3 regions of the Paenarthrobacter sp. NPDC089988 genome follow, and region 2 is predicted to be linked to each of the others. Evidence: riboswitches for the same ligand, from Rfam matches in the RefSeq annotation. Region 2 holds a riboswitch; each other region holds the start of a gene.
What was found. A riboswitch is a leader RNA that binds a small molecule or an ion and turns the genes downstream of it on or off. The one in region 2 is predicted to bind thiamine pyrophosphate.
Positions count from the first base shown of each region.

Region 1: linked by a shared signal. The riboswitch ahead of thiO (glycine oxidase ThiO) and the one ahead of ACIPV6_RS12650 (ECF transporter S component) in region 2 are both predicted to bind thiamine pyrophosphate.
Region 3: linked by a shared signal. The riboswitch ahead of thiC (phosphomethylpyrimidine synthase ThiC) and the one ahead of ACIPV6_RS12650 (ECF transporter S component) in region 2 are both predicted to bind thiamine pyrophosphate.

Region 1 covers NZ_JBIVGD010000002.1:270,270-277,835, reverse strand. Annotated here, with positions in the region: gene moeB (molybdopterin-synthase adenylyltransferase MoeB) at 1-753, opposite strand, end outside; gene ACIPV6_RS04620 (TetR/AcrR family transcriptional regulator) at 838-1,494, shown strand; gene ACIPV6_RS04615 (DUF3107 domain-containing protein) at 1,545-1,769, shown strand; gene ACIPV6_RS04610 (hypothetical protein) at 1,805-2,107, shown strand; gene ACIPV6_RS04605 (thiazole synthase) at 2,186-2,983, opposite strand; gene thiS (sulfur carrier protein ThiS) at 2,987-3,223, opposite strand; gene thiO (glycine oxidase ThiO) at 3,220-4,482, opposite strand; TPP riboswitch at 4,475-4,594, opposite strand; gene thiE (thiamine phosphate synthase) at 4,622-5,287, shown strand; gene ACIPV6_RS04585 (ferritin-like fold-containing protein) at 5,284-5,952, opposite strand; gene ACIPV6_RS04580 (RNB domain-containing ribonuclease) at 5,994-7,460, shown strand.
Region 2 covers NZ_JBIVGD010000009.1:136,295-143,860, reverse strand. Annotated here, with positions in the region: gene ACIPV6_RS12680 (Na+/H+ antiporter subunit D) at 1-656, shown strand, start outside; gene ACIPV6_RS12675 (Na+/H+ antiporter subunit E) at 653-1,216, shown strand; gene ACIPV6_RS12670 (monovalent cation/H+ antiporter complex subunit F) at 1,213-1,491, shown strand; gene mnhG (monovalent cation/H(+) antiporter subunit G) at 1,481-1,864, shown strand; gene ACIPV6_RS12660 (DUF4235 domain-containing protein) at 1,933-2,193, opposite strand; gene ACIPV6_RS12655 (NUDIX hydrolase) at 2,230-2,943, opposite strand; TPP riboswitch at 3,099-3,235, shown strand; gene ACIPV6_RS12650 (ECF transporter S component) at 3,314-3,934, shown strand; gene ACIPV6_RS12645 (ABC transporter ATP-binding protein) at 3,934-5,472, shown strand; gene ACIPV6_RS12640 (energy-coupling factor transporter transmembrane component T family protein) at 5,469-6,263, shown strand; gene ACIPV6_RS12635 (GNAT family N-acetyltransferase) at 6,343-6,945, opposite strand; gene ACIPV6_RS12630 (penicillin acylase family protein) at 7,033-7,566, opposite strand, start outside.
Region 3 covers NZ_JBIVGD010000001.1:174,110-181,675, forward strand. Annotated here, with positions in the region: gene ACIPV6_RS00795 (glucose-6-phosphate dehydrogenase) at 1-287, opposite strand, end outside; gene ffh (signal recognition particle protein) at 399-1,976, shown strand; gene ACIPV6_RS00805 (alpha/beta fold hydrolase) at 2,035-2,757, shown strand; gene thiC (phosphomethylpyrimidine synthase ThiC) at 2,740-4,563, opposite strand; TPP riboswitch at 4,558-4,665, opposite strand; gene ACIPV6_RS00815 (amidohydrolase family protein) at 4,751-5,845, shown strand; gene ACIPV6_RS00820 (VOC family protein) at 5,913-6,785, shown strand; gene ACIPV6_RS00825 (hypothetical protein) at 6,898-7,338, shown strand; gene rpsP (30S ribosomal protein S16) at 7,566-7,566, shown strand, end outside.

The sequences.
Region 1 (7,566 bases), on a different contig from region 2:
GCCCAGGGCGTCGAAGAGCGCGACGCGCCCAAGAAGCGAACGCCCGACGCCGGTAATCAGCTTGACTGCCTCGGTGACCATGAGCGAGCCAACGGCTGCACAGAGCATGCCGAAGACGCCGCCCTCACCGCAGGACGGCACGGAGCCCGCTGGCGGCGCTTCAGGGTACAGGTCGCGGTAGGTGGGGCCGTGCTCGCCCCAAAAGACGCTTACCTGTCCGTCGAACCGGAAAATGGAACCCCACACGTAGGGCTTGCCCAAGATCGCGGCTGCGTCATTAACGAGGTACCTGGTTGCGAAATTGTCCGCGCCATCCAGAATGAGGTCGTATTGCGCAAAGAGGTCCAACGCATTCGAGGAATCAAGGCGGTCATTGTGCAGCACCACCTTAACCAGCGGATTGAGCTCGGCAATGGCGTTGCGTGCCGATTCGATTTTGGGGATTCCAACGTCCTTGACTCCGTGGATCACCTGGCGTTGCAAATTGCTGAGGTCCACCACGTCGTCGTCGATAATCCCCAACGTACCGACGCCTGCCGCGGCCAAGTACAGCAGCGCCGGCGAACCGAGCCCTCCGGCGCCTATGACAAGAACTTTCGCATTCTTAAGCCTGCGTTGGCCCACGGCTCCAATTTCCGGAATGATGAGATGCCGGGAGTACCGTTCCACCTCGGCCGGCGACAGTCCGGCGGCAGGTTCAACGAGGGGCGGCAGGACCGCGGGCGCAGGGTGGGCAGCAAGAATTGAGGCCATACCCCAATGTATGCCTGCCGATGCCGCCCGGTCATATTACCCACCGGTACAGTGGTCATAACTGCAAAGGAAAGGCGGCAGACTGTGGCTGACGGCGCACGGGCAAACGATGGGGCACCAGCAAAGCAGGAACGGATTGGTTCACCGCGCTCAGCAAGGTTGCCGCGGGACGAACGCCGTGCGCAATTGCTCAACGCTGCCTTGGAAGTCTTCGTGTCCAACGGCTTCCACGGAGCGGCCATGGATGAGATCGCCGAGACTGCCCATGTAAGCAAGCCGGTGCTGTACCAGCACTTCCCGTCCAAGCGGGAGCTCTACATGGCGTTGCTGGACAGCCACTTGGCCGCCCTGACGGAACTGATGCTCACCGCGCTGAATTCCACCACGGACAACAAAGAGCGCGTCAAGGCCGTTATGCGCGCCTACTACAAGTTCATTGCGGACGACGACCAAGCGCACCGGCTGGTCTTCGAGTCGGACCTGATCAACGATCCCGATGTCAGTTCCCGCCTGGAAACATTCAATAAGACTTTTGCGGATGCCGTGGCCCATGTCATTGCCGAAGACACCAAGCTCCCCCCTCTTGAAGCCCAACTGCTGGGCCGTGGCCTGGCCGGAATGGCGCAGGTCAGCGCACGGTACTGGCTCGAAACTGACGGAAACCTGGACCTCGATGTGGCCAGCGATCTGATCTATCGTTTAGCTTGGCGCGGAATCAGTCGATTCCCCAAAGAGTCCTAGGCTACAAATAAAGGACTGACCTAATTCTTGATTGGCTTGGAGGCCTTGCTGTGGAAGTAAAGATCGGCATTCAGAACGTCGGCCGTGAAATTGTGCTCGAATCCGCATTGGATGCTGACGCCGTAGCCAAGCTTGTTGCGGACGCCCTCTCCAAGGGTTCGGAGTTGCGGTTGACGGACGACAAGGGCCGCCAGGTGATCGTTCCCGGCAACGTCCTGGGCTACGTCGAAATCGGCGCCGAAGAAGTCCGGCGCGTGGGCTTCGGCGCACTCTGACATTTTGCCCTGACTACTGCCGCTAAGGAGTCCCCATGCTTTCACTCGTCGTTGTTGCGTTTGCGACTGTCGCCACCGGTTTCCTGGTGTGGGCAAATGACAAACGGCACGGCAAGTACGGCATTGCCCTGCCGGCCGGAGTGTCGTTGGGCATCGGCGCACTGGCCTGGGTGGCTTTCATCGCGGCCGGCCTGGGCTACCAGCCTGGGCTGACGTGGATTCCCTATGTGCTGCCCATCGTGCTGGGTACAGCTGCTGCGGCAGGCGCCGTGGTCTACCTGGGCCGTACGCGCACCTCGCGGGATACTACGGCCCTGACCAAGGCCCTGCGCCTCTAGGCAATTCCCGGACAAAACCGGGTGCTTAAACAGCTGTGGCCACCGCCCCAAAGGGTGGTGGCCACAGCTGTTTAAGTGTCAGAGGAACTCTGCGCGGCCCTCCATGGCCGATGACGCCAGGGCGTGCTCCCGGCGTGGAATCCGTCCGGCCTGACGGGCGAACCGGCCAGACAGCACGGCGTGTTTGAAAGCCTCGCCCATCAGGGCCGGGTTCTGGGCCCGGGTCACAGCGGTGGCCAGGAGGACAGCGTCACACCCCAGCTCCATGGCAAGCGCCGCGTCGGAGGCCGTGCCGATACCCGCGTCCAGGACCACCGGAACAGAAGCGCGGGAGACGATGACCTCGATATTGTGCGGATTGAGGATACCCAGGCCCGTTCCGATCGGCGCGCCGAGCGGCATGACGGCAGTGGCGCCAAGGTTCTCCAGGCGCAGGGCCAACACGGGATCGTCGTTGGTGTACGCGAACACCTTGAAGCCCCGGTTCACCAATTGTTCCGTGGCCTCCACGAGCTCCACCGCGTCAGGAAGAAGGGTGTGTTCGTCCGCGATGACCTCGAGCTTGACCCAGTCGGTCTCCAGCGCCTCTCGGGCCAGTTCAGCGGTCAGCACGGCGTCCTTGGCCGTGAAGCAGCCTGCGGTGTTGGGCAGCACGCGGATGCTGTTGTCCACCAGGAGTTGGAAGAGTGAACCGGCCTCTGCCGGAGAGTAGCGCCGCATGGCCACGGTGGTCAGTTCCGTCCCGGAGGCCAGGAGTGCGGCTCCGAGGCCTTCGAGGCTGGGGGCGCCTCCCGTTCCCATGATGAGGCGGGACGTCAGTTCAACACCGTCAATGACCAAGGGGTCAATCCGGGTTTCGATGCTTGTTGTGGTCATGGTTCAGCCTCCTTGGACTGCGGTAACGAGTTCCAGCTCATCGCCTTCGGCGAGGTCCGTTGCGGCCCACTGGCTGCGCGGCACTACTTCGGAGTTGCGTGCGACGGCGACACCCAGCTTGCCGCCGTCGGCCGCCTGTCCGCGGTGGTCCAGTGCGCGGCCGGTGACGGACGTGACAAGGGTGCTGACGGAGGCCCCGTCCACTACTGAGTGGTCTGCCCCGTTGAGTTTGATGTTCATGCTGATTCCTTGGTGAATGGTCCTGTGTGCGCGGAGGAGGTATTGATGGCGGGTGCACTTCCCGGCGGCCCAAAGCGGTCCGGCCTGAAGCGCACCCACCGGGGATCGGCGGAGCCCGTTATCAAGCCGCCCACGATGGCCGCGGCTGCGGGCGTCAGGAGAACTCCGTGCCGGAAGAAGCCCGTGGCGACAATGAGGCCCTGGACCTCTCCGCCGGTGCCGGCCACCCGTCCCAGCAACGGTGCATTGTCCGGAGTTCCCGGCCTGGCGCGGGCTGTCGCTTCGAGGAGTTCCAGTTCTGCGACGGCGGGCACCAGGACCTGGGCATCGCGCAGGAGTTGGTAGACGCCCCCGGCCGAGACGGCGTTGGAACTGGCAGACAATCCGTCTTCGCGTTGGGTGGCCCCGATTACCACGGTCCCGTCCTCCCTGGGAACGATGTAGACCGGCACACCCCGCACCATTCCGCGGATGGTGCAAGTGACAAGGGGCTGCAGGGACTCCGGGACGCGGAGCCTGAGGATGTCCCCGTAGACGGGCCTCAACGGGAGATGGAGTTGCTCCGGGAGGCTGTTGACGGTTGCAGCGTCCAGGCCATTGGCAAGGACTGTTTCCCTGGCCAGGACCCGCCCACCGCTGCTGGTTTCAACGCCGGCTACGCGTCCATCCTCCCAGAGCAGGCGGACGGCCGCTTCCCGAAGGTGGAAGCCATCGCCGGCCCCCTCGATCCAACTGGTATCGGTGGGACGGTGGGCAGCCAAACCTGCCAGGAGGCACGTTGCGAGCTTGCGGGGATCCACCTGGTGGTCGGCCGGAATGTGGAACGCGCAGGAAATTTGGGGACTCAACAATGGCTCGCGCGCACGGGCGTCCCGCAGCAGGAGTGGTTCCACCTGGAGGCCCTCGGCCACCTGGACAGCCCGGAGGTCCGCGAGCGCACGGCGGTCGGCGGCGTCGGCACCCACGGCGAGGGTCGCCGTCGTGCGGTATCCGGCGGCTTCCCTCGACCCGGCGAGGCCGTCCACGAAAGCAGGCCAGCGCCGCGACGATTCCAGCATGAGTTCCAGGAGGTCTTCCTCCTGGTAGTGGAGCTCGCTGACGGGCGCCAACATGCCGGCGGCGGCAAAGGTTGCTCCACTTGCCGGTGCCGGATCGATGAGGACCACTGAACGGCCCAGGCGTCGCGCCTCGTGCGCGATTCCGAGTCCAATGACGCCGCCCCCGATGACGGCGACATCTGCGTGAATGGCTTCTGCCATGGATTCCCTTCCCTACGCCGGTACTAGCCGGATCAGGTCAAGCGGTCGGCGCTGAAGCCCTCTCAGCCGGACGGTCATAAAGACGATCGTCGCGGCTCCCGCAGTACGTGCCCAGTTTAGAGGAACTACTCTGGTTTGCATGACCCAGCCTGATCTCCTTTCCCCTGCCCGCCTGTATTTGTGCACCGACGCCCGCCGGCGGCAGGACGATTTCGAAGACTTTGTGGACGCCGCGTTCGAGGGCGGAGTGGATATTATCCAGCTCCGCGACAAGACGCTCGAGGCTGCCGAAGAATTGGAACTGCTGGAGGTCCTGAACAAGGTTGCCAGCCGCCACGGACGCCTCTGGGCCGTCAACGACCGTGCCGATGTTGCCCGTATTTCCGGGGCTCCGGTGTTCCACATCGGCCAAAAGGACATCCCTTTAAGGGCGGCCCGTGAGCTGCTCCCGGAGGGGGAAACAATCGGCCTTTCCACCCACTCGCCTGGGCAGGTGGACGCGGCAGTGGCCGCTTCCCGGGGCACTGGTGGCCTGGACTACTTCTGCGTAGGCCCGCTCTGGGCGACGCCCACAAAACCGGGCCGCGCTGCTGTGGGGCTGGACTTGGTCACATATGCTGCGGAGGCCGTAAAGCAGGCCGGGGTGGACCTGCCCTGGTTCGCCATTGGTGGGGTGGACCTTGGAAACGTGGAACAAGTAGTTGCCGCCGGCGCCAGCCGCATCGTGGTGGTTCGCGCCATCACCGAGGCGGCGGACCCGACGGCGGCCGCGCGGGCACTGCTTGCGGCGCTCGACGCGGCCTAGGCCGTCAGCCCAAGCCCCGTCATGCGGCGCCGGTGCCGTTCGGCCAACTCGGCGGTGAGCTGATGGACTGCGGCCCGGGATCCGCGTCCATCGCGCAGCAGTGGTCCCAGATCCGGGTGTTCCAGGCCCACCCGCTGGGCCTGGGTGAGGGCCTCCCCCACAATCCTGCGGCCCCAGAGCGAAAGCCGCGAAGCCAGCCGGGGGTCATCCCGCAGTGCCCGGCGCAGCAGGATCCGCAGGGCCTCCGTAGCCTGGTCGGCCGAGCAGACCTGCTGGACGAAATGCTGGATCCCGGAATCGAGGAACCCGGCGACGGTTCGGTAAAAGTCGGCCGAGACGGTGTCTATGACATAAGCCTTCGTCACCGACTCGAACCAGTCTCCGGGTGGGGTCCGCTCGTGGAAGTGGTCGAAGGAACCCTGGAACGGAAGCATGGCGTCCTCTGGATCGTTCCCCATTTCGGTGAGCCGGCCACTGATCACGGCGTAGTTTCCGAAGGCGCCAACAGCGATCTTGGCCAGCATGGCCCGTTCGCGAAGCGTGGGTGCCATGCGGGAGTCGGAGGACAACCGGCCAAAGGCGGACAACTCCCCGTAGGCCATGGCACCCAGCAGCCCGGCGGCGAACTGTCCCGGGGAGTCGTTGCGGCCTGTGGAGGTGCCCATGTTCCAAGACTATCCGTCGAATTCGGGCTAGTCTGACTTTCGTGTCACATCATCGGATAGCGCCCAACGTCGACGATTCTTCCGACCAGCTCGCGGAGTCCTTGGCCGCGCTCAGGACCGAGCTGGAACTGCCCGCGGAGTACCCCGACGAAGCGCTGGCGGAGGCACGCGCGGCCGTTGAACACCATCAACTCCCCGCCCGGGACTTGCTCGACGTTCCCTTTGTCACCATTGATCCCGCCACCTCCACCGACTTGGACCAGGCCCTTTTCATCGACCGTGCAGGCGAGGGCTACAAAGTCCTTTACGCCATTGCGGATGTCCCCTCCTTTGTTGTTCCCGATGGAGCCTTGGACGCCGAAACCAGGCAGCGCGGCCAGACCTACTACGCTCCCGACGGCCGGATTCCCCTGCACCCGGAGGTGATCAGCGAGCATGCCGGCAGCCTGTTGGCAGGGCAGGATTGCGGGGCGTTCGTGTGGGACTTCGACCTCGATGCGAACGCGGACGTCGCATCCGTCTCCGTCGCGCGCGCCACGGTCCGGAGCCGCGCGAAACTGAGCTACAAGGGCGCCCAGGAGCAGATCGATTCCGGCTCGGCCCTTCCGGTGCTCCAACTGCTGAAGGAGGTCGGGCTGAAACGCGTGGAGCTGGAACGCAAGCGTGGTGGTGCCAGCCTCAACATGCCCGAGCAGGAGATCATCCAGGCAACAGGCGGCGGCGGGTACCGGATTGTGGCTGCCCCTTCGCTTCCCGTGGAGGATTGGAACGCCCAGATCTCCCTCATGACGGGCATGGCCGCGGCCCGCATGATGCTCGACGGCAAAGTGGGGATCCTGCGCACCATGCCCGCACCGGACGAGCGCTCCTTGCTGCATTTCAAGCGTCAAACGCAGGCCCTGGGCAAACCGTGGGACGGGGACATCACCTACGGGGAGTACCTGCGGACCCTCGATGCTTCCGATCCCAAGCAACTGGCCATCCTGCACTCGGCAGGCACGCTGTTCCGGGGCGCCGGGTACACACCTTTCGACGGCGAGGTCCCGGAGGACGTCATCCAATCGGCCATCGGGGCGCCGTATGCACACACCACCGCTCCGCTTCGCCGCCTGATCGACCGCTTTGTCCTGGTGATCTGCGAAGCGCTGAGCGGCGGGCACGCTATCCCGCAATGGGCCCGCGAAGCACTGCCGACGCTCCCGGAGATCATGGCGTCCTCGGACCAACTGGCCGGAAAACTGGAACGCCTGGCCCTGGACACGGTGGAGGCCGCCCTGGTGGCCAACCACATCGGCGAAGAATTCGGTGCCGTGGTGATCTCCGGGTCCAAACCATCCAACGGAAACGGCAACGGGAACGGCAACGGACCCTACGGCACCATCCAAATCCAGGAACCGGCCATCACGGCCCGCTGCGACGGTGAGCTTGAGTCCGGCACCCAGGTCCGGGTGAGGCTGGTGAAGGCCGATATTGCCACCAGGGAGATCCGTTTCGCCCTCGTCGAGTGACGCCGCCTCGGTGCCGATCCAGGGTTTGGGGCGGACAGAGGATAGACTTGGCATGTAGTAATGGATGCCCGGTCGTTGATTCAGTTAATTTTTGAACTCAACAAGC
Region 2 (7,566 bases):
TTACGCTGGTCAGCCACATTGGCTACATGGTGTTTGGCCTGGCGATGTCCTCCATAACGGGGCTTGGGGCCGCGGTGTTCTACGTGGCGCACCACATCACCGTCCAGACCAGTTTGTTCCTGGTCACTGGTTTGATTGAGCGGCGCGGAGGTTCGTCCTCGATCGACCGTCTGGGCGGGTTGGCCAAGCTCTCCCCGCTGCTCGCCTTGTTGTTCTTTGTACCGGCCATGAACCTGGCAGGCATCCCGCCGTTCTCCGGGTTCCTCGGGAAGCTCGGCCTCTTGCAGGCAGGCGTCGAGCTCGGCACGCCCCTGGCCATCATCCTGGTGGTTGGCGGCGTGGTCACGAGCCTCCTGACCTTGCTGGCCATCGCCCGCGTGTGGAACAGGGCCTTCTGGCGCAAGCCCGAGGACGCAGAGTACCCGGATCCGGTACTCCTGACGCCCGGTCGTGCCGGTGTCCTTCCCCGGACCATGGTGGGTTCGACGGCCGCACTGGTGGTCTTCGGTGTGGCGCTTACTGTGTTCGCCGGACCACTTTTCCAGCTGTCCGGTGGCTCAGCCGAGATCATGCTCGATCGTTCGGCCTACATCCACTCCGTCCTGGGTGACAATGCTCCGGTGCCGGCAGCGGTTCAGACAGGCGGTGCCAAGTGAGCCGCAAACCGATCTCCTTCCGCACCGAACTCCCACTGCTGATCTGGCTGGTGATTGTGTGGGGCGCCCTGTGGCGGGATTTCAGCCCTGGCAATCTGTTGTTCGGTGCGCTCATCGCCATCGTGGTGGCCAAGCTGTTCTACCTGCCGCCCGTTGAACTGAGTGGCCGTTTCAACATCCTCCACGCCATACCGTTCGCGTTGATGTTCCTTGGCAAAGTGGTGGCAGCGAGCTTCCTTGTCCTCTACCTGGCCGTGGTCAAGGGACCCAAGGTGCGCAGCGCCGTCGTGGCTGTTCCTTTGCGGAGCCATGCCGACCTCATGGTGACGGCCACAGGCCACGTCATATCCCTGATTCCGGGCTCGCTGGTAGTGGAAGTGGACCGCTCCACCTCCACGCTCTACCTGCACGCGCTCAATATCTACAGTGAGGAAGATGTGCAGAAGATCCGGCACGAAGTCCAAAACATAGAGGCCGGGTTGATCAGGATCATGGGCACCCGCGAGGAAGTGGAAGCCCTCCGGACTGAATCCGCCGGCATGGAAGGAGCAGCACTGTGAAAGAACTGGTCCTCGTAGTTACCGCGGTGATCCTCAGCCTCGCCGCGGCCGGGGCGATCATCCGGATCGCCGTCGGCCCATCGCTGCTTGACCGCGTGCTCGCTTCCGACGTTCTCCTGGCGATCCTTGGCGCTGCGCTGGCAGTGGATATGGCCGTGAACCGTCACCTGAACAACCTCATGCTCCTGGTTGCCCTGGCCGTGATCGGATTTATCGGGTCAGTGACCGTTGCCCGGTTCGTGGCTGAGCGGAGGGGGCAGGCCAATGACTCCTGATGCAAGCGGCGTGGACCTCGTGATCGATTCGGTCACGGCAGTGTTCCTGGTGGTCGGCGCCCTGATGTCACTGGGTGCCGCCATTGGTTTGTTGCGCTTCCCGGACCTCATGAGCCGCATGCACGCGGCCACCAAACCGCAGGTGTTGGGCTTGTTCCTCATGCTCGCCGCGATCGGCCTGCAGATGCGCACCTGGTGGGTGTGGCCCGTGCTGCTGGTGGCTTGGATCTTCCAGTTGCTCACGGCGCCCGTGGCGGCCCACATGGTGGGGCGTTCGGCCTACCGTACCAAGCATGGGCACCGCGAATTGCTCACCAAGGACGAACTGGAAGCCGTGGTGCAGCGGGCAGCCGAAGGGCGTTCGGAGGATTAGGGCAACGCGGGGTCACTTCAGGCCCATCCGGACGTCCACCATAGGCCGGAAGTGACCCCGCGTAGGTGTTAGACGATGTCCTGGGACTTGGCGAAGCGGGCGATTGCGCGCTGCGTACCCCGGCTGGCCAGGACCTGGATGAGGGTGCTGACAAACGCCGAGATGAGGGCGAACGTCAGCGCTGAGCGGAGGCTCGTTTCCATGTCATCGTTGCCTTTGGGCGGCTTGTTGCCCGTGGCTTTTTCCCATCCCTTGTTGACCAGCTTGGTACCAAGGAAACCCGCGCCGAGGCTCACGCCTGCGCCCAGAAGCTTGAGGAAGAAGTTCATGCCTTCAGCCTAACCTCACAACCCGGCGGATCCTGCTTAGCCCCGGCTCGCCCTCTCCTTGAGGAAGGCGGACAGGGAGCCGGGTGGTGCCAGTACGGGAACCACCTCATGATCCGCGATCCACATGGCATCAACGGAATCGAAACCGGAGATTTCCTTAAGCAGGTAATACGTGGGCGGCATGAGTTGCAGTTTGCCCTCGGCCTCCGCGGACAGGATTCCGTCAACGGGCATCCATAGTGACTGCCAGGCCTCGGTGGTTTGGTGTTGCGGTGCGGCGTCCGGGGCGGGCTTGGCCACGTAGAAGTAGGTATCGAACCGCTTGGGCATGTCCACGGGTGTGATCCAGTTGGCCCACGGCCGAAGGTCGGCCGGATCCAACGTGAGGCCGGCTTCTTCTTGGACTTCGCGGATGGCAGCGGCCAGAACGGTCCCGGAGCTCTTGCTTGCTTGGCTGACGGGCGCGGTGGAATCCGGACCTGCTTCGGCGATTGAGCTCAGCCGCCACTCCCTGGCATGCCGCTCCAGAAGTTTGGGCGGGTAATCCCAGCCCTGGGAATCCCCAGCGTCCACTCGGCCGCCGGGAAACACGACCATCCCCGCAGCGAAATCCATGGTGGATACGCGGTGCTGGACGAAGGCCTCCAGCCCAGCAGACGTATCGCGCAGCAGGATCACGCTGGCTGCGAGGCGGGCTTCGGCCACTGGCTTGGCTGCGTCAAGGTGGCTTGGACCGGGAGTATCCGTCATGCAGCCATTCTCTCAGGTCCGCGTTGTGGGGCCTGCTGTGCGCCCTAAGGGCGGGGAATGGGGCGCAGAGCGGGCCCCGCAACGGATTTATGACCAGCCACATGACCCCGCAAACCCCTTCAGGTGTAAACTGAACCACGCCCACAAGGGCAGATTGATAACGACAGGGGAGCGCCGCCGTCGAATCCTGCAGTGATGTGGGAGACGCGAGGGCGCTGAGAGTGCGGACAGCCGCAGACCCTCGAACCTGATCCGGTTAGTACCGGCGCAAGGGAGTCGAGCTTCTCAGAGTGTCCGGACCCGGGCGGCGTGAGCCGGCCGGGGTATCCGGGGAGCACTTTCCCCTCCTGTAACCTCAGGAGGCAAAGAAATGACCACGGCAAGCGTGAAGAAGACCAGTTATAACTGGCGCGTTGTAGACATTGTGGTGGCAGCGTTGATCGCCATCGCCGGCGGCGTGATTTTCTGGGCATGGTCCCAGGGCGCCGCAATCGTATCCATCCCCATGAACGCGGCCTACCCGCCCCTCACCGGCCTGATCGCCGGTGGCTGGATGATCCCCGCAGTGCTGGGCATGCTCATCATCCGCAAGCCCGGTGCCGCGCTGTTCTGCGAGGCTGTGGCCGCCACCGGCGAGCTCATCATGGGCTCCCAGTACGGCACCACGGTGCTCATCTCCGGTATCTTGCAGGGCCTCGGTGCGGAGCTGGTCTTCGCTGCGTTCCGCTACAAGAAGTTCAACCTGCCCACCTCGCTCCTGGCGGGCGCGGGCGCTGGACTCTTCTGCGGCCTGAATGATTCCTTCGTCCCGTGGGGCTGGAACATTGCCTACGAGGCCGTGGACAAGCTGGCCTACATCGCATTCTGTACCCTGTCCGGCGCGATCATTGCCGGTGCGTTGTCCTGGGTAGCTACCCGCGGACTCGCTTCCACTGGCGTGCTGAGCGCTTTCGCATCCCGCAAGGCTGCGTCGGAGCCAGTCTTCAACTGATGGCCGCCACAAACAGCGGCCAGCCTGCCGCCATCTCCGCCGAGGGATGGGGATGGCGGCACGCAGGGCGGCCCACCCCTGCCATCCACGGCCTGGACCTCCGGATCGAACCCGGGGAGCGCGTGCTCCTGCTGGGTCCCTCCGGAGCCGGCAAGTCGACGCTCCTGCACGCCCTGGCCGGGGTGTTGGGCGATGAGGAAGACGACTCGGACGAAACCGGCTCGCTGCTGATCGACGGCGCACTGCCGCGCGAACAGCGGGGCCGCGCCGGATTGATGCAGCAGGACCCGGAAACGCAGGTGGTCCTGTCCCGCGTGGGCGACGACGTAGCGTTTGGTGCCGAGAACCTTGCCGTTCCGAGGGCAGACATTTGGGCACGCGTCCATGAAGCGCTCGACGACGTCGGGTTGCGTAACGCCGCAGGCGGCGGCCTGGCCCTGGACCACCCGACGGCGGCACTCTCCGGAGGGCAGAAGCAGCGCCTTGCGCTGGCCGGGATTCTGGCGATGCGGCCGGGGCTGCTCCTGCTGGACGAGCCGACAGCCAACCTGGACCCGGCCGGTGTGCTGGAAGTACGCGATGCCGTTGGCCGATGCCTGGACAAGACCGGTGCAACCCTGGTGGTGGTGGAGCACCGGGTGTCCGTGTGGAAGGACCTGGTAAACCGGATCGTGGTCCTGCAGCCCGGTGGCGGGGTCCTCCTGGACGGGCATCCGGACCACGTGCTCTCCGAGGCCCGCACCATGCTCATTGATGCCGGCGTGTGGGTTCCCGGCTACGTCCCGCGGACCCGGGGCAGGAACGCCGACCCTGCGGGACAGGCACCGTTGCTTCTGGCCGCACAGGACCTTGCTGTGTCCCGGGAAAAACCCCGTCGCCGGGGGTTCAAGAGCATCCCACCCGTGCCTGTCCAAGCCGGCGTTACCGCGCAGGTCAGGGCCGGACAAGCATTGACCATCACGGGTCCCAACGGTGCGGGCAAGTCCACGTTCGCGCTCACCATGGCGGGCCTTCTGGCGCCGGTGCACGGCAAGGTGTCTGCCGCCGTCGAACTTTCCCAAGGCGCCGGGATCAATCCCTTCGCGTGGAAAGCAGACCAGCTGATCTCCCGCATCGGCACCGTTTTCCAGGAGCCGGAACACCAGTTCGTCACGGGCAAGGTCCTGGACGAGCTCATGTTCGGCCCCAGGCATTTGGGCCACGGCGAGGAACGCGTCGACGAGTTGCTTGAGCGGCTGCGGCTGACGCACTTGGTGGACGCGAACCCCTACACCCTTTCCGGCGGCGAGAAACGAAGGCTGTCTGTGGCCACTGTCCTGGCGGCGCATCCCCAAGTGCTGGTGCTCGACGAACCTACGTTTGGTCAGGACGCGAACACGTGGGCTGAGCTGGCCTCGTTCCTGTCGGAGTTGCTGGACCAAGGAACGGCCGTGGTCTCGGTGACCCACGACGAGGAGTTCAGCGCCGTCCTGGGCGGTACGGAACTGCGCCTCACCCCAGCGAACCAGGCCGAAAAACAGGAAGCAGGTGCGGCATGAGGGAGACCCTAAGCCTCAGTGGCAACCAGGCCCTGTTGACGCGGGCAAACCCGTTGGCAAAGTTCGTGGCCGTGTTCTTGATTTCCATGGTGCTGGCCTTGTCCATCGACTGGGTTTCGGCGTCGATCGCCCTCGTGGCGGAGCTCGCGCTGTTCCCGCTGGCCGGACTCACCATCCGGCTTCTGTGGGTCCGGGCCTGGCCGCTCATCATCGCGGCAGCCATTGGCGGCTGGAGTACCGCGATCGTGGCCGCTGACAGCGGCGCTGTACTGCTCGACGTCGGACTCTGGTCCATCAGCGAAGGGTCCCTCCAGCTGGGGCTGGGTTTCATGCTGCGGGGCCTGGCGATCGCGCTGCCGGCGATCCTGCTGATGACCTGCACCGACCCCACCGACTTGGCCGATGCGCTGGCGCAAAAGGCGCGGCTGCCGCACCGCTTCGTCCTGGGGTCGCTCGCGGCGATGCGGCTGGTGGGTTTGATGGCCGAAGAATGGCAGACCATCGGCATGGCCCGGCGCGCCCGTGGAGTCGGCTCGCAGGGCAGCCCGGTGCAACGGATCAAGGCGACCCTGGGGCAGAGTTTCGGGCTCCTGGTCCAGGCGGTCCGGCGGGCTTCGCGGCTGGCCGTGACCATGGAAGCCCGTGGTTTCGGCGGGGGCAAGCGAACCTGGGCGCGCGAATCCACCTATTCGTTGCTGGATGCGTGGGTTTTGCTGGGCGGCGTGGTCATCGCCGCTGCTGCTGTGTTGTTGGCTGTGAGCGCTGGGACGTGGAGCTTCGTCTGGCGCTAGGCGGTGCGAGGTGCACGACCGAGGGAGCCGGGGCCGGAGCCTGCGGCTCCCTCACTCAGACAATATGAGCTGGGGCCTTTTAGCGGTCTGCGTTGTCCGCCTGGATCTCATCGAAGCCGGCGCGGGTCAGGAAGCCAAGCTGCGCTTCCTTCTCTTCCAGCTGGACGATCGGTCCCAGTTCGAAGCACGTCGCTTCCAGCCGACGAAGGGCCTTGGCGTTGCGGGCGTCCGGTTCCACGATGATCCGGTCCTTGCCTGGCACGGAGAACATGTACTTTATGAGCGAGGTTGCCAGCCGCGGCGTGAAGTGCGGGATAGGACGCGTTGCCGGTGCCAACAGGAGGTGCATTCCGATGTCCCCTTCACGCGCAGGGTAGACCTCGCCCACGGGATCGTGCAGGGGTTCGTAGGTCTGGAACAGGGCCAACGGCTCGCCGTCGAGGACCACCAGGAAGGCGTGGTGGGTGTCCAGGGAGTCCAGGAACTCGTAGATGCCCAGGACTTCCTCGCGCGGCTTTTCCGTCATGCCCCAGAACTTGGCGCGGGGCTGCGAAACCCACTCGTGGATGAGGTCGATGTCCTCGGCAGGAACCAAGGGGACAATCCGGAGCGAACCCCAGCCCTCAAGCTCTTCTGCGTAGATGGTGGTGCGGACGGCGAAGTCCTGGGTGGTGGTAGTCATGAGCTTCCTTTTGTGTGATGCGATGTGGTGTGTGCAGGTGCGAACTGATGTGATGCGGTGGTGAAAAACCGTGGTTGAAGCCAGGAGTCAGGCGTCTTTGGCGAGCCGTTCCCAGTCCGTGACCACGGGTACCAACTCCCCGGTGGACCACAGCGGCAACTGGTCGGAGAAGTGGGGGTGGTCCGGCTTGCCCGCGGCTCCGAAGGGCACAATCCAACGGCTGTTGCTGCGTTCGGACAAGTCCCAGACATAGCGGGCAACGGGCCCACGGAAGCTTCGATCCTCCACGCCGGGAAGGCTTTCCGTGCAAAGGACGCAGCCCGTGTCTCCGCTGAGCCGGGCTTCAGGGACGGAGCCGGCCCAAGGCCCCGGAAGCTCGTGCACAGGCAGGAGTTGGTGCCTGTCGCCCCACAGGTCCCCGTTCATGAACGACTCCTCCAATGCCACGTCCTCAAGGGCCGCGGCTGCTTCGACCGGGACGGCAATCCCCAGCTCCGAACCTCGGGCAACCAGCGTTTCAAGGGCGAAACCCACCCGGGAAGATGCCGACAACCACGGTCCGAACAGGGAGGAGTGCCCGGTGGGTTCAGCCAGGCGGGCCAACGCCGGGTGCCTGGCAAT
Region 3 (7,566 bases), on a different contig from region 2:
CCATCCGCGGTGACGTCCACCTGGTGGTAGCTGGTGGATCCGGCCACGGCGGAGAGGGCTTTTTGGCCCGTGGGGTCGGCCTTGGCGGACGCCGCCGCGAAGGCGCCGTCCACCCGTTTCCGCCATTGGTCCGGAGTCCAGGGGTCCGATCCGGCGCCAACCAGCCGCAGACCGGCCGCGCGGCCCGTGGCGAGGAGCCCGGCGAGGCCCGGCAGGAGCAGGCGCCCGGTCAAGTCGCCGGAGGCTCCGAGGATGAGCAACGTTTTCACAGTTGTTTTGTCGGTCACCGTGCCAGCATGCCATCTTGGAAGCGTGACTTGATACCCTAGATAGTCGAGTCCCCTCCGGTGTGCCGCATTGGCCGCCATCCGTAGACCATCGAAAGAAGTGCGCGGCGCGTGTTCAATTCACTCTCTGACCGGTTGACAGCAACCTTCAAGAACCTCCGTGGCAAGGGGCGTCTCTCTGAAGCGGATGTCGACGCCACCGTCCGTGAGATCCGCCGCGCCCTGTTGGACGCGGATGTTGCCGTGCCCGTGGTCCGTGAGTTCACCTCACGGATCCGTGAGCGGGCGCTCGGTGCCGAAGTTTCGGCAGCGCTGAACCCGAGCCAGCAGATCGTGAAGATCGTCAACGAGGAACTCGTGGAGATCCTCGGTGGCGAAACACGCCGCATCCGCCTGGCCAAGAACGGCCCCACCATCATCATGTTGGCCGGCCTCCAGGGTGCCGGTAAGACCACCCTTGCGGGCAAGCTGTCCAAGTGGCTCAAGGCCCAGGGACACAGCCCCCTGCTGGTGGCCTGCGACCTGCAGCGCCCCAACGCCGTCACCCAGCTCCAGGTTGTGGGCCAGCGCGCAGGCGTGCCGGTTTTCGCTCCGCATCCCGGTGCCACCTCCGAGCTTGAGCACCCCGCGGGGGATCCCGTGGCCGTTGCCCAGGCCGGTGTGGCCGAAGCCCGCCAGAAGCTCCACGACGTCGTGATCGTGGACACCGCCGGACGCCTCGGCGTCGACGCCGAAATGATGGACCAGGCAAAGCGGATCCGCCAGGCGATCATCCCCAACGAGGTCCTCTTCGTCATCGACGCCATGATCGGCCAGGACGCCGTCAACACGGCCATGGCCTTCGATGAGGGCGTCAACTTCACCGGCATCGTGCTGTCCAAGCTCGACGGCGATGCCCGCGGCGGTGCCGCGCTGTCCGTTGCGTCCGTGACGGGCAAGCCGGTCATGTTTGCTTCCACGGGTGAAGGCCTGGACGACTTCGAGCTCTTCCACCCGGACCGCATGGCCTCGCGCATTCTGGACATGGGCGACGTCCTGACCCTGATCGAGCAGGCGGAGAAGGCCTGGGACAAGGACGAAGCTGCCCGGATGGCGAAGAAGTTCGCCGACCAGGAAGACTTTACGCTGGACGACTTCCTGGCCCAGATGCAGCAGATCCGCAACATGGGCTCCATGAAGAAGATGCTCATGATGATGCCCGGCGCCCAGAACATCCGCCAGCAGTTGGAGAACTTCGACGAGCGCGAGATCGACCGCGTCGAGGCGATCGTCCGCTCCATGACTCCGCACGAGCGCGTTGCCCCCAAGATCATCAACGGTTCGCGGCGTGCCCGTATTGCCCGGGGTTCCGGTGTCCACGTTTCCGAGGTCAACGGCCTGTTGGAGCGCTTCGGCCAGGCCCAGAAAATGATGAAGAAGCTTGCCCAGGGTGGAGGCATGCCGGGTATGCCCGGGATGCCGGGACTGGGTGGCCCCGGTGGTGGCCGCAAGGGCGGCAAGAATGCGCCGAAGAAGAAGGCCCGCTCAGGCAACCCGGCCAAGGCGGCACAGGAATTGCGCGATGCCGAGGCAAAGCGGGCCGCCGCGGCTTCGGCACCGAAGGGTGCCGCTTTCGGCCAGGGTGCTGCCGATTTCGATCCTTCCTCGCTGAACCTGCCCAAGGGCTTCGACAAGTTCCTGGGCAAGTAGGCAAGTACGCCCAACCGCCGGTCGGTTGGATGTCGGTGCCGTGGAATAGGCTGATCCAATGCACAAGCAGCGCGTAGTTTTTGTCCACGGATTGGGCAGTTTCGGAGCTGCGGCGTGGCCGAAGCAACACGGCATGGCTTTGGATTACGACGCCCTGTTCGTCCGCCGACACGGGTTCCACCCCGTGGCGGAGCCCGTGGAATCGGATGTGCCGGCCGACGTCGCAATCCTGCTGGATTCGCTGGCCAGTTCCGGTGGTGGGCACGTAGTGGCACACGAGCAGGGCGCCATATCCGCCATGCTTGCTGCGGTGGAGCGCCCGGACCTGGTGCATTCCCTGGTCCTGGTTGAGCCGGCGTGTTTGTCCCTGACCGCGGAGTTGCCCGCCACGGCTTCACACCGGGCCCTCATGGAGCCGCTTTTCGACGTGCGGAACAAACTGAACGACGCTGACTACGAACGCGAATACTTCCGGCGCGCGTTTTCTGCCGAGGCCGGCGGGCAGGAAACGCCCGAGGCCAGGCGTTCCGCCCGGAGGCTGCGGCTGCAGGCACCCCCGTGGGAAGCGCAGCTGCACATCGTTCCGGGCGTGCCTACTTTGGTCCTCACCGGCGGTTGGGAACCACTCTATGAGGAGATCGCAGCCTATCTGCAGGAAACCGGTGCCCTCCACTGCGTGGCGGCTGGAGGGCACCGGCCCCAGGACTCGGTGGATGGCGACCGGATCATCCGGAGGTTCATCGCCGAGGCGGGGCGGGCCGGCTCAGTTCGCGCGTCCTGACCCTGCAGGCACCTGCAGCTCGGGCAAGTAGACCTTGCCTCCTGCCGCGAGGAACTCCTGGCTCTTTTCCCGCATACCGCTGTACATGTCAGCAATCGCAGCCTGGGCTTCGGCGGAACCGTACTCGTCCCGGATGTCCTGGCTGATGCGCATGGAGCAGAACTTGGGTCCGCACATGGAGCAGAAATGCGCCGTTTTGGCCGGTTCGGCCGGAAGCGTCTCGTCGTGGAACGATTCTGCGGTTACCGGGTCCAGGGACAGGGCGAACTGGTCCCGCCAACGGAATTCGAAGCGCGCCTTGGAAAGGGCGTCGTCCCGTTCGTTCGCACCTGGATGTCCCTTGGCGAGGTCTGCGGCATGGGCCGCGATCTTGTACGTGATCACGCCCGTCTTGACGTCGTCCTTGTTGGGCAGGCCCAGGTGTTCCTTGGGGGTCACGTAGCAAAGCATGGCCGTGCCGTAGCGGGCAATCTCCGTTGCGCCAATGGCCGAGGTAATGTGGTCGTAGCCCGGCGCGACGTCCGTCACGAGAGGTCCCAGGGTGTAGAAGGGGGCGCCCTTGCACAATTCCTGCTGCCGTTCCACGTTTTCCCGGACCAAGTGGAACGGGATGTGCCCCGGGCCTTCCACCATGACCTGGACGTCGTACTCCCACGCACGCTGGGTCAGCTCGGCCAAGGTATCCAACTCAGCGAACTGCGCGGCATCGTTGGCGTCAGCGGTGGCACCCGGACGGAGGCCGTCTCCCAAGGAGAAAGCGACATCGTACTTGGCGAAGATTTCGCACAGCTCGTCGAAGTGGGTGTAGAGGAAGTTCTCCCTGTGGTGGGCCAGGCACCAGCCCGCCATGATGGAGCCGCCACGCGAAACGATTCCCGTCACGCGGTTGGCCGTCAGGGGAACGTAGCGAAGGAGGACCCCCGCGTGGATGGTCATGTAGTCCACGCCCTGCTCGCACTGCTCAATCACCGTGTCACGGAAGATCTCCCAGGTGAGTTTGTTGGCTTCGCCGTTGACCTTCTCCAGGGCCTGGTAGATGGGGACCGTGCCGATGGGCACGGGGGAGTTGCGGATGATCCACTCGCGGGTGGTGTGGATGTCGTCTCCCGTGGACAGGTCCATGACAGTGTCGGCGCCCCACTGGGTGGCCCATTGCAGCTTGTCCACCTCTTCGGCAATGGAACTGGTCACGGCCGAGTTGCCGATGTTGGCGTTGATTTTCACCAGGAAGGCCTTGCCGATGATCATCGGCTCGGATTCAGGGTGGTTGATGTTGTTCGGGATGATGGCGCGCCCTGCTGCCACTTCGCTGCGGACCAACTCAACGTCGCAGTTTTCCCGCAGCGCCACAAAGCGCATTTCCGGGGTCACGATGCCCTGCTTGGCGTAGTGCATCTGTGTGACGGTCTTGCCTTCCATGGCGCGGAGGGGCACCGGCTGGGCGCCCTTCCATTCCGCAGACGCCGCGCCCCGGCGCACAGCCGACTTGCCGTCGTCGAGCAGGTTCCGTTCACGGCCGCTGTAGCTTTCGGTATCCCGGCGTTCCTCTATCCACGGCCGCCGGAAAGGACGCAGGCCCACCACCGGATCGCTGCCCGGCCCGGCGGTGCGGTAGACCTGCAGGGGAGCGTTGGCCTGGCCGTTCGGCGATGGTTCCAACGCGATTTCGGTCACGGGTACGCGGATGCCGTGGCGGGGATCTTCCAGCCAGGCCAGCGAATGGGACTTCAGCGACTGCGTGACCGTCTCTTCCGGGGAAACGGACTGGTTTTGGGCAGGGCTGTGCTGTGTTTCTGTGGTGCTCAAGGATTACTCACTTCCTTCGCCGGCATTACCCGGACAGGTTCAACGGTCGCAGACTGCCTCAGTCCGATCTCAGCCCCTGCAAGGGCCCCCGTGTGGTCGTAGACGAAGCTACCACAGCTCCCCAGGTGGTCCCAGTCACAAGCCATCGGCCAGGGTGTGGCTGGTGGGGGAGCACTAGGCTTCTGCCATGGCCAACATCATCGAATTCACCGGTCCCGTGCTGGTCGCGGCTGACGAAGAGCACTACGGCATGTGGTCTGTGGGCGGCCTGCTGACCTTTCAACGGCCGCAGAAGGCGCCGGACGTAGTGCTCGAAGGTTGGGTACTGCCGGGTTTTGTCGACGCCCACTGCCACATCGGCCTCGGTCCGGGCGGAAGCGTGAACGAGGAAACCACCTTGGCTCAGGCAGAAGCAGACCGGAACGCCGGTACGCTGCTGATCCGGGACGCCGGTTCTCCCAGCAATACCCGTTGGGTCCAGCAGCGCGCCGATCTTCCACGCTTGATCCGGGCAGGGCGGCACATCGCGCGGAGCCGCCGCTACCTTCGAGGCCTGGGCCACGAGGTGGAGCCCGACGAGCTGGTGGAAACGGTGCGCAAGGAAGCCCGCGACGGTGACGGCTGGGTGAAACTGGTGGGCGACTGGATAGACCGTGGCGTGGGAGACCTCGCCCCGTCGTTTCCGGCCGCCGTGGTCAAGGATGCCATTGCCGCTGCCCACGACGAAGGTGCCCGCGTGACCGCGCACTGCTTTGCCGAAGACACCGTGGACCAGATGCTCGACGCCGGAATCGACTGCATCGAGCACGCCACGGGTCTCTTGCCGCGGCATATATCCCGTTTGGTGGAGCAGCAGGTGCCGATCGTACCCACGCTGGTGAACATCGCTACTTTTCCGGACATCGCCGCACAAGCAATGCCCAAGTTCCCGGACTATGCGCAGCACATGACTGCCCTGTGGGAGCGGCGCCGCGAACGCGTCCTGGAGGCCTTCGAAGCAGGAGTCGCCATCTACGCGGGTACGGACGCCGGAAGCGTCATCAAACACGGCCGGATCGCGGACGAAATGCAGGAACTGCACGACGCCGGCCTGCCGCCTGCCGCTGTCCTCAACGCTGCCACTTGGGGCGCCCGTGCGTGGCTGGGAGCCGACGCCATCAGCGAAGGCGCGAGTGCCGACGTCGTGGTTTGCGGAGAAGACCCCCGGCGCAACGTGGCGACGGTCAGCGAACTCAACCACGTTGTTCTGCGGGGTGCGGTCATGCGCCAGGGAATAAATTGAAACTTCAAGTAATTTAACTAAGTAGAACGAGCCGAAAAGCGGCCACCTTCATTACCAGGAGCTTCACATGACCACCTCATCCACCCAGGACCTGCTGCCTGCCGAACTCACCATGGGCACGGTGATGCTCAAGGTCGGCGACATGAAAGTCATGGGCGACTACTACCAGCGCGCCCTGGGCCTCCAAGTGGTGGCCGAGCAGGACGGCGGCCTGTATTTGGGCCGCCAGGGCAAGCCGGTAGTGCATTTGGCTCCGGCCGCCGGGCTCCAGGTCCCCGGTCGCGGCGAGGCGGGCCTCTTTCACACAGCAATCCTCTTCGAAGACCAGCCGTCTTTGGCCGCCACGATCGCGACCGCCGCGCAGTATGAGCCGCGGGCGTTCGTTGGCAGCGCGGACCATTTGGTGAGCGAAGCCTTCTACTTCACCGACCCCGAGGGCAACGGCATTGAGCTCTACTACGACAAGCCGCGCGAGGTCTGGCAGTGGGACGGCAAGAACGTGGTGATGGACAACGTGGCGCTTCCGCCGCAGGCCTACCTCCAGCAGTACCTCAGTGAAGAGGCCGTGACCGGACAGGCCCGGGCCGGCGCGGGAATCGGGCATGTCCACCTGCAGGTGGGCGACGTGGCCACGGCGCAGAAGTTCTACGTGGATACCCTGGGCTTCGAGCGGACTGCCGGGTGGCATGGCCAGGCGCTGTTCGTTTCGGCGGGTGGGTACCACCACCACATGGCCATGAATGTGTGGAACAGCCGCGGCGCCGGACCGCGCCGCGACACCCTGGGCCTCGGTGAAGTGCTGATCGAAGTCCCTGGAGACGACGACGTGCGTGCCCTGGCCGACCGCCTCAAGGTCGCCGGGCTGCAGAGCCACCACACCGGGAAGGAACTGCGCTTCGAAGACCCCTGGCGGAACCAATTGCGCGTTGCCGTCCGCTAGGGGCGTGTCGCACCGGCCGGGTGCCGGCTGCACTAGGCTGGGCAGTGGCGGGGAAGGGGCCTGCGGGTCCGTTTCCGCGACTTGTCAGCACGACGGAATGAGAGTAGTTCCCATGGGCTTTGCCGAAATTTTTGTAGCCACCCACGACGAAGCACTTAAGCGGGCTGCGGCCCTTGAACGCGGCGCCGATGTTGCAGGATCCGCCGTCCGGATCGATGGCATCACTGATTTCGAAGTTGAACAACTGGGCGATCTTGCCGGGCAGGCCGTGCATGCCGCGGGGGCGGATTACGAGCTCGCGCTGGTGGACGTGACCAGCGACGCGCTCCTGGGTGTCCCCGAGGCCATGGTGCGTGCGCTGGCTGAACTCCTCAGCTACGAAAGCGAGGGCGACGGCAATGTCCTGGACGATGTCGCAGCCGCCTGGGCGGAACAGGATGACATGCCGTTCGGCGCAACCGCATCCCGTGGCTACGTCCAGCAGCTCGCCTCGCTGGCCACGGATGTGGAGAACGCAGACCGGGCCGGACTCTACGTCTGGTCGGTTGCCTGATCCTTTAGCCACCCTGGTGGCAGGCCGGTGTGTGGGCAACGGCACACCGGTCCGAGCCGGCCAAGTCGTAATTGCGCTGCCCATCTGGCACAATGGACAGGTACTCGATCGGTGCGGCCCCTCTCTCCGTGCACGTATCTTGTCCTTCGAACCCCTTAGTATGGCCCGCCCCACGGGTGCAGAACACCGGGTTCACCCTCGTTTCAGAAACAGGAGTGACCACAAAAG